Regions from separate parts of the Thermoanaerobacterium calidifontis genome, predicted to be linked through region 2. Evidence: a T-box and tRNA genes for the amino acid it is inferred to sense, from the RefSeq annotation. Region 2 holds a T-box; the other holds one or more tRNA genes.
The links. The T-box of region 2 lies ahead of metG (methionine--tRNA ligase). A T-box ahead of a tRNA ligase gene usually reads a tRNA of that ligase, here a tRNA-Met.
Positions count from the first base shown of each region.

Region 1: it has a tRNA-Met gene. The T-box ahead of metG (methionine--tRNA ligase) is inferred to sense a tRNA for this amino acid. The anticodon was not compared.

Region 1 covers NZ_AP042436.1:282,513-286,944, forward strand. The annotation lists gene ACZ42G_RS01450 (hypothetical protein) at 397-477, shown strand; gene ACZ42G_RS01455 (hypothetical protein) at 607-813, shown strand; partial or broken gene ACZ42G_RS01460 (Rpn family recombination-promoting nuclease/putative transposase) at 965-1,768, shown strand; partial or broken gene ACZ42G_RS01465 (recombinase family protein) at 1,824-2,076, shown strand; tRNA gene ACZ42G_RS01470 (tRNA-Met) at 2,036-2,109, opposite strand; tRNA gene ACZ42G_RS01475 (tRNA-Met) at 2,115-2,190, opposite strand; tRNA gene ACZ42G_RS01480 (tRNA-Leu) at 2,205-2,294, opposite strand; gene ACZ42G_RS01485 (methyl-accepting chemotaxis protein) at 3,119-3,637, shown strand; gene tnpA (IS200/IS605 family transposase) at 4,038-4,432, shown strand, end outside.
Region 2 covers NZ_AP042436.1:109,734-114,165, forward strand. The annotation lists gene ACZ42G_RS00575 (spore maturation protein) at 1-228, shown strand, start outside; gene ACZ42G_RS00580 (CCA tRNA nucleotidyltransferase) at 285-1,688, shown strand; T-box leader at 1,745-1,978, shown strand; gene metG (methionine--tRNA ligase) at 2,032-3,942, shown strand; gene ACZ42G_RS00590 (GntR family transcriptional regulator) at 4,086-4,432, shown strand, end outside.

The DNA.
Region 1 (4,432 bases), 170 kb from region 2:
TCTACCTTAGATAATGCAAAAAGTGCAGGACATCGATGATAATATAGGAATTTACGTTTTAGCTTTTATCAGGAAGAATGAGAGATTATTAAATTATTAAGCAAGAGAGATTGACATTGATATGTTTTCTTGCAAAAAGAGAATGGCTTAATGATTCGATTATTTTAAAGCTACTTAAGCTGGTATTGCCTAATAGACGAAGAAAGAGAGTTTTATCTGGAAAGTTACTGGTTTAGAAGCAGATTATATATTCTATCTTTCTATATTGTAGAATTTATATAATTGTAGTATTATATGGATAGAGTAATCGGATATAGCAGGGTGTGGTTGCAACTTTCCCACGAAGGGAAGTGGTTGCTTATGATGAATACATATGAAACATTATCTCTAATGATAATGTTTGGAATGTTCGTCATAGCAATTCTTAGTTTTAACAAAAAAATAATAACCACCCTGCTGCAACCAGAGTGGTTATAACTTTATAACTTACGCTGGGCGACCGCACTTTGTGGTGCCGATTACTCTCACTTATATTATAACACGATGAGAATAAAGTAAACAACATTTTAAAGTTTCGTTCTTGTATAATGAAGGTGGGATTTATAAATGCTTTTAAGAAAGCGGTTAAAAAATAGTAGATTAGGCTATCAACTTATTTTTGCAGGTGCTTTACTTATTTCTTTTATAGAAATTATCATAAGATACAAAGTTAGAGATTTTTCAAGAGGACTTTTTATAGGTGTATGTATTGGTTTGGAAATATTAGGGATTATTGCTGCCGGGAGATATAATAAGTCAAATAAAATCAAATAAAGCAGTACGGATTTTTCGTTTTCGCTTTGCTCAAAACAAAAAATCCGAATTTATAGTGCACCTCTGCTTATTTTGTAGAAGTGCTTTTATTTTTTTGTATATTTTTATGGTCTTTATATATTAAGAAAGCAGAGAAATGGAAGGAAGATGTATGAGCCGAAAATACGATATAACGATGAAAAATATTTTTCTGATATGTCTGATGACATAATGAGTTATTTTTTAGGACTGCAATATACGAAAATCGATGAACTAAATATAGAATTTGCAAGAGTAGAACGCAGAGACAGTGGCATGATATTCAAATGTACAACAGACAAAGGAAAAGTGGCTGTTCATATAGAATTTCAATCAGAAAATGACGAAAAGATGCCTTACAGGATGCTTAGATATTCCTTGGAGATAATGGAAAAGCATAATCTCTTACCATATTAGATAGTAATTTATATAGGCAAAGATAATGCAAACATGGAAAATAGCTTAAACTACGACTTTGAAGAACAAAACACATTAGACTATAAATACAAAATAATAAATGTCGGCGACATAAAATATACTGATGTTGTAGAAACAGACTATTATGACTTGTATTCGCTTCTTTCAATGATGGATCAAAATAAAAGGAAAGAAGAAGGAGAAAAATATCTGGAAAGATGTGTGAGGCTATAAAAGATATTCCATTAGACATAAACAAAAAGAAAGACATAGCGTTTAAGGCAGAAATATTATCGGGCATAATTTATAAAAGAGAAGTTATTGAGAAAGTTTTTCTGGAGATGATAAGGATGTTTAGGATTGAATAATCTGAAATGTACAAAATGATAATAGAAAAAGGCACAGAAAAAGGAATTAAAAAAGGCGAAAAAGAAAAAACATAAAAATAGCAAAAAAGTTATTAAAAGAAGGTATGGACATAGATAGAATAGCAGAAATTACAGAGTTACCAAAAAAGTAGATAAAAAAATTGAAGAATTAGGATAAATTGGTTTTCGAAGATTCATGGTATCTGTAAAAAAATAGAAAGGAAGAAAGAAACAAGTTTTATTACTCCTGAAATAGTCATGAAAATATTCAATGCAGATAGAGAGGTAATTAATTCTTTAAGCGATCCAAAAAAATAAAGGAAGTGCTGAAAAAATATATAAAAAAATCACCGTTTATCCAACTGAAATAAAATGTGAATTCTATTTCGGGATAGGTGATGATTTCCGTTCTTTGGAAGTAGCGGCGAGTGGAGTCGAACCACCGACACTGCGGGTATGAACCGCATGCTCTAGCCAACTGAGCTACGCCGCCATGTTTGGTTGCGGGGGCAGGACTTGAACCTGCGACCTCCGGGTTATGAGCCCGACGAGCTGCCAACTGCTCCACCCCGCGATGTACTATTCAATTGGTGCCGGAGACCGGAATCGAACCGGTACGGGCTTTAAAGGCCCGCAGGATTTTAAGTCCTGTGCGTCTGCCAGTTCCGCCACTCCGGCAATCACATCAACCAGCGACATCATTAATTATATTACATAAAAGACTATTAGTCAATACCTTTATGCCATATTATTCGGTGTAGATTACAATAAAATTTTGACATATTTGATGATGAAAGTGACTAATAGTAATCAATTGTTTTTTTATTTAATTTACAAAGAAGGAATTAGAAGAATTATGCAGAATATATTTATATAAAGTTAAATTTGTCGTCTACATTGGATAAGGCAAAAAGCACAGGATATCGAGACATTTTAGAAATTACTTTTAAGGTTTATAGGAAGGTGGGATGTTTAAAATTATCAAGAATGATTGATTGATATTGGCCTAATTTACATAAGAAGAAAGTAATTTTACAATTTTACAAAAGATGTGAATAAATGTTTTTAGCTTACCTATGAAGGATCGAAAAATATTAGCTAAATTTGACAAAAGTCGTTAATTCTATATAATTTATTATAGCGCTTTATGAGAAGTTAAAAAATTAACGAATTAAGGAGGACTAAAATTGATAACTGTATCTAAAGATGAAATGCTTGAGTTTTTTAATAAGTTAACAACTTTTTTACCATTACTTTTTGAGGACAGTGTATCTTTTGCCATTGTAGATAGAGAAAAATATTTGGAGATAAAAAATTGTGATGAGCTTCCTATTAATGCAAAAGTAGGTGATGCAATTCCAGAAGGTGGTGCAGCTTTTGAAGCCATTAGAACTGGAAACTACATTATAAAAGATGTACCGAAAGAAGTGTATGGAGTGCCGTTTAAGTCATATGCTATCCCTATAAAAGACTACGATGATACTGTAATTGGGGTTTTACTTATGGGGAAAAGTTTAGAAAAAAGACACAAAGTATTATCACTATCCGAAAATCTTGCATCATCGCTTGAGCAAATATCTTCGGCCATTCAAGAGGTTTCCTCTGGAGTCGAAATTGTGGTTAATTCTAATACTAAGATATTGGAAGAAGTAAATAAAGCTATTGAAAATACAAAGGGCACTGATGATATTTTAAAATTTGTTCAGAATATTTCTAAACAAACTAATTTATTGGGATTGAACGCAGCCATTGAGGCCGCAAGAGCTGGTGAAAAAGGTAAGGGCTTTACTGTAGTTGCTGAAGAGATACGAAAGCTATCTAATAGCAGCAGTGAATCAATAAGTAGAATAGACTCAATATTGGAAAAAATACAGGAATCTATTAAAAGTATTTCTGACAAAATAAATGCATCAAGTTCATTTTTTGAGACACAAGCTACTGCTTTTGAAGAAATTAGTTCATCCATAGAAGAATTAAGCGCTACTTCTCAACTTTTAGAAGAATTAGCAAGGAATTTATAGGATTATAAAAGCAGTGTGGATTTTTTATTTTCGATTTGCTCAAGAAAAAAATCTGAATTTATAGCGCACCTCTGCTTATTTTGCAGGAGTGCTTTTATTTTTATAGAGGCAATAATTTGCTTCTATCAATTGCTGTTATCAAACAAATATCAGAGAAGATAAAAAATATTTTTTAAGCATACTGTTAGACTGAACTCTAAAAGCATGAAAGATGTATTTCATTCTACTTCAAAATTTCTTCTGATAGATCTTCTGGTAAACATAATGATTCGATTATTTTAATAAAAACTTGAAAGAAGTCTCCCATTCTCTTTAGGTGGGAGATGAATTTCTATTGTCTACCATGGAATTATATGTTATAATATTATCAGGAGTAAAAGAGTGAAGTGGTGATATAATGCTGATATTAGATAATAATAATCATTCAGTATTCTTATTGTATTATCATCTTATAATGGTTGTAAAATACAGAAGAAAAGTAATAGACGATAACATATCAAATAGATTAAAGGAGATATTTGAGAATATATCACCTAATTATAATATATCACTGCAAGAATGGAATCACGATAAAGACCATGTACACATACTTTTCAAAGCAGAGCCAAACTCTGAAATATCTAAATTCATTAACGCTTATAAAAGTGCATCGTCTAGACTCATAAAAAAAGAATATCCGCAGATAAAACAAAAACTTTGGAAAGAATATTTTTGGTCAAGAAGTTATTGCCTTCTTACAACTGGTAGTGCACCTATAGAAGTTATAAAACAGTATATAGAAAGCCAAGGTGAGAA
Region 2 (4,432 bases):
GGTGCATTAGGCATAGCGACAGAACTTATTAAATCTCATGGGCCTGATTCATTTACAGCGAAACTTGCTTCTGTAATGTACGGCTCTACAGAAACTACGTTTTACGTTTTAGCAGTCTATTTTGGGTCTGTTGGAGTTAAAAAGATGAGGCATTCTATAGTAGCGGGCATTGCTGCTGATATCGCTGCAATACTGTCATCTGTTTTTTACAGCAGACTGTTTTTTTGAAACTTCAAATCTGATATACTAAAGACAGTAATATAAAAACGAGGAGTTTACATGATATGGGGATATTGATAAACAGGATAAAGCGCATACTATCTGATGAGGCCGAAAAAGTCTATATTGTAGGAGGAACCATAAGAGACAGAATACTAAATGTAGATATAAGCGATTATGATTTTGCTGTATTAGGTGATGCTGCTTCGGTTTCAAAGCTTGTATGTGATAAGCTAAAAGGCTCTTATGTGCCTTATGCAGAAGACAGAGGCACATATAGAGTCGTATATGAAAATGTAGTGCTGGATTTTACGCAAATCAGAGGTGAAAATATAGATGAAGATTTGCTTCATAGGGATTTTACGATAAATGCGATGGCAATAAGGCTAAATGATTTTTTTGATGTAGACTTGATAATAGATCCTTTAGGCGGGTTAAATGATTTAAGAGAAAAGAAGATAAAATGCGTAAGGGAAACTTCCTTCGATGATGATCCTTTAAGGATGCTTAGAGCTATTAGATTTGCAGCCAAATACAATTTTTCTATAGATGAGGATTCCAAAAATCTTATAAAAGAAAAAGCCGGTTTGATTAAGAACGTTTCTTCAGAAAGGATTATGAGTGAAATATATTCTATACTTAAGTCAAAGGAATCCTTCAAATACGTACAAATGATGGACGAGATGGGATTAATCGATGCAATTTTTCCTGAGATAGCTGAGATGAAAGAGATAGGCAAGTGCTATTATCAGGTTTTGGACTCATGGCATCATTCCATAAAGACGATAGAAGAATATGAAACCGTCGTAAATGAGCTCAGATTTCCTTCAGATATAGAAAATTTGGTCAAAAAGTACCTTGATAAAGATCTTTCCTCAGGAAACAAGCTAAAAGATGTATTGAAACTTGCTGCAATGTTTCATGAAATCGGCAAAAAGGATGCTATTTACATAGATTCTGATAACAGGCTTCAGTTTTACAATCACGATGTAAAGGGAGAAAAAATTGTTGCAGATATAGCTAAAAGATTAAAACTGGCGAAAAAAGAAGCATCTCTGATAAAGAAGATGGTTTTGTACCACGTAAACCCATTTTCACTGTACATAGATGGGATTGGAAACAAAGCTTTGTTTAAATTCTTTTCAGACCTTGAAGAAAACGCTTTAGGGTGCTTGCTTTTGTCGTTAGCCGATGTCACCTCAGCTATGAAGGGACAAGGCCGGTTAAATGAAGCTTCATGCTATAGAAATTTTATAACAAAGCTATTAAGAAGGTACATGGACTTTGAAAGGACTAAGACACCCCTTCTTACGCCGCTTGATATAATAGTCAATTTCGATCTTAGAGATTATAAGCTTTTAAATCAGATACTGTACGAATTGAGAAAAAATCAATTTTACGGTGAAATAGAAAGCAGAGAAGATGCAGTAAAATTTGTGGAAGAAAGAATGAGGATGGGGAAAATATAGTTGACAATACATTTGCGATAAAGTATATTATTATGTAACGATGTTAATAATATATTAAAAAGGCAATGAAGGGAAGAGTAGAAAGGAATTTCTCTTAAAGAGAGCTGGGTTAAGGTGAAAGCCAGCAGAGAATGAACTTTTGAACATGGACCTTGAGCTTCAAAGCTGAAACTAAGTAGGCTTTGGCGGGATTTCCCGTTACAGAGTAGGAGTGTGACAGCACTTTACGAGGCATACTGCCGTGAGGCGTATGTGAAAAGGGTGGTAGCGCGAATAAACTCGCCCCTTAGTGGGAGGCGGGTTTTTTTACGTCTTAAAAATAAATTTAGATAGGAGGATTTTTATGGCGAAGACTTTTTACATTACAACACCTATATATTATCCCAGCGATAAACTGCATATAGGCCATTCTTATACGACTGTTGCTGCAGATGCGATGGCACGGTTTAAAAGGCTGACAGGTTATGACGTGATGTTTTTGACAGGAACCGATGAGCACGGTCAGAAGATACAAAGAAAGGCAAAAGAAAAAGGCGTTACGCCGAAACAGTATGTGGATGAAATTGTGGCGTGGATAAAAGATTTGTGGAAAACAATGGACATAAGCAATGATAAGTTTATAAGGACGACGGACAAGCAACATGAAGAAATCGTGCAAAAGATATTTACAAAGCTTTACGAAAAAGGGGACATATACAAAAGCGAATACGAAGGATGGTACTGCACACCTTGTGAGACGTTTTGGACTGAGAAACAGCTTGTGGATGGAAACTGCCCAGACTGTGGCAGACCTGTAGAGCTTGTGAAAGAGGAAAGCTATTTCTTTAAGCTTTCAAATTACGCAGATAGGCTTCTTAAATATTACGAGGAGCACCCAGACTTCATACAGCCTGAATCAAGGCTAAATGAGATGGTAAGCTTTATTAAATCCGGACTTGAGGACTTGTGCGTATCCAGAACGTCCTTTGACTGGGGCGTAAAAGTTCCGTTTGACCCAAAACACGTTGTGTATGTTTGGATTGACGCCCTTTCCAACTATATAACTGCGTTGGGTTATTCTACAGACCATGACGAAGATTTTAAAAAGTACTGGCCGGCAGATGTGCACCTTGTTGGAAAGGAAATCGTAAGATTCCACACCATTATATGGCCTGCTATGCTTATGGCGCTTGATTTGCCTCTCCCTAAGAAGGTGTTTGGCCATGGTTGGCTTATATTAGAAGGCGGCAAGATGTCAAAGTCGAAGGGCAATGTGGTTGATCCGAAAGAGCTTGTTTCAAAATACGGCGTGGATGCCATAAGGTATTTCCTCTTAAGAGAAGTTCCGTTTGGAGCAGATGGCGTATTTTCAAATGAAGCTCTGATTTCCAGGATAAACTCAGATCTTGCCAATGACTTTGGAAACCTTCTAAGCAGAACTGTAACGATGGTGGAAAAATACTTTGACGGTGTAGTACCTGAGCCTTTAGATAAAGACGATGTTGATGATGAGTTAATATCTATTGCAAATAATTTGCCAAAAGTTGTTGAAAGTTATATGGATAAGCTACAGTTTTCAAATGCTCTTGCGGAGATTTGGAAGCTTGTAGGTCGCGCCAATAAGTACATTGACGAGACGATGCCATGGGTATTGGCAAAAGATGAAAACAAAAAAGGAAGGCTTAAAACTGTCCTTTACAACCTTGTTGAATCACTGAGGTTTGTTGCTATTTTGATAACGCCGTTTATGCCAAATACGCCTATCAAAATATACGAGCAGCTTGGAATCAGCGATGACTTAAAGACATGGGATAGCCTTAAATTCGGCTTACTGAAATCAGGCACAAAAGTCAAAAGAGGCGAGAATATTTTCCCGAGGATCGATGTAGAAAAAGAGCTTAAAGAAGCTGAAAAAGAATCGCCTAAAAAAGCAGAGGTAAAAGAAGAGGCAAATTACATCAAAATAGACGACTTTGCAAAAATCGATTTGAGGGTTGCAGAAGTATTAGAAGCGGAAAAAGTAGAAGGCGCCGACAAATTATTAAAGCTTAAGCTTAAAGTAGGCGATGAGGTAAGGCAAGTTGTATCAGGACTTGCACTGCATTACAAAGTAGAGGAGCTTATAGGTAAAAAACTTGTCCTTGTCGCTAACTTGGAGCCTAAAAAATTAAGAGGAATAGAATCGTATGGAATGATTTTGGCGGCATCAAACGAAGGTAAATTGACTGTTGTAACTGTCGATAAAGACATAGAAAGCGGAGCAAAGGTAAAATAGCATTATAAGAGGGCATAACATAAGTCCCTCTTATTTTTATGTGCTTTTTACCTTACAATAAGTTTTTAAAAAAATATTGACATTCTCGCTATCATAGTGTACTATTCAATTAGTGCACTATGATAGCATCATGGAGGTGAAACATGAAAATCGAATTTAATGAAAAAATGCCTATTTATATCCAGATTATGGATATGATAAAGAGGGATATAGTGACAAAAAAATTAAATGGAGGAGACAAATTGCCTTCTGTAAGAGAAATGGCCGAAAGCCTTAAAGTGAATCCAAATACTGTTCAAAGAGCTTATCAGGAACTTGAAAGGGAAAACGTCACATATACACAAAGAGGTATGGGAACATTTATAACCGAAAATACCGAAAAGCTTGCATCGTTAAAAAGAGAAATGGCAAAAGAGATAGCTGAGTCATTTGTAACAGGTATGAGAAGCTTAGGATTCAATTCAAATGAAATACTCGAAATTATTAAGGA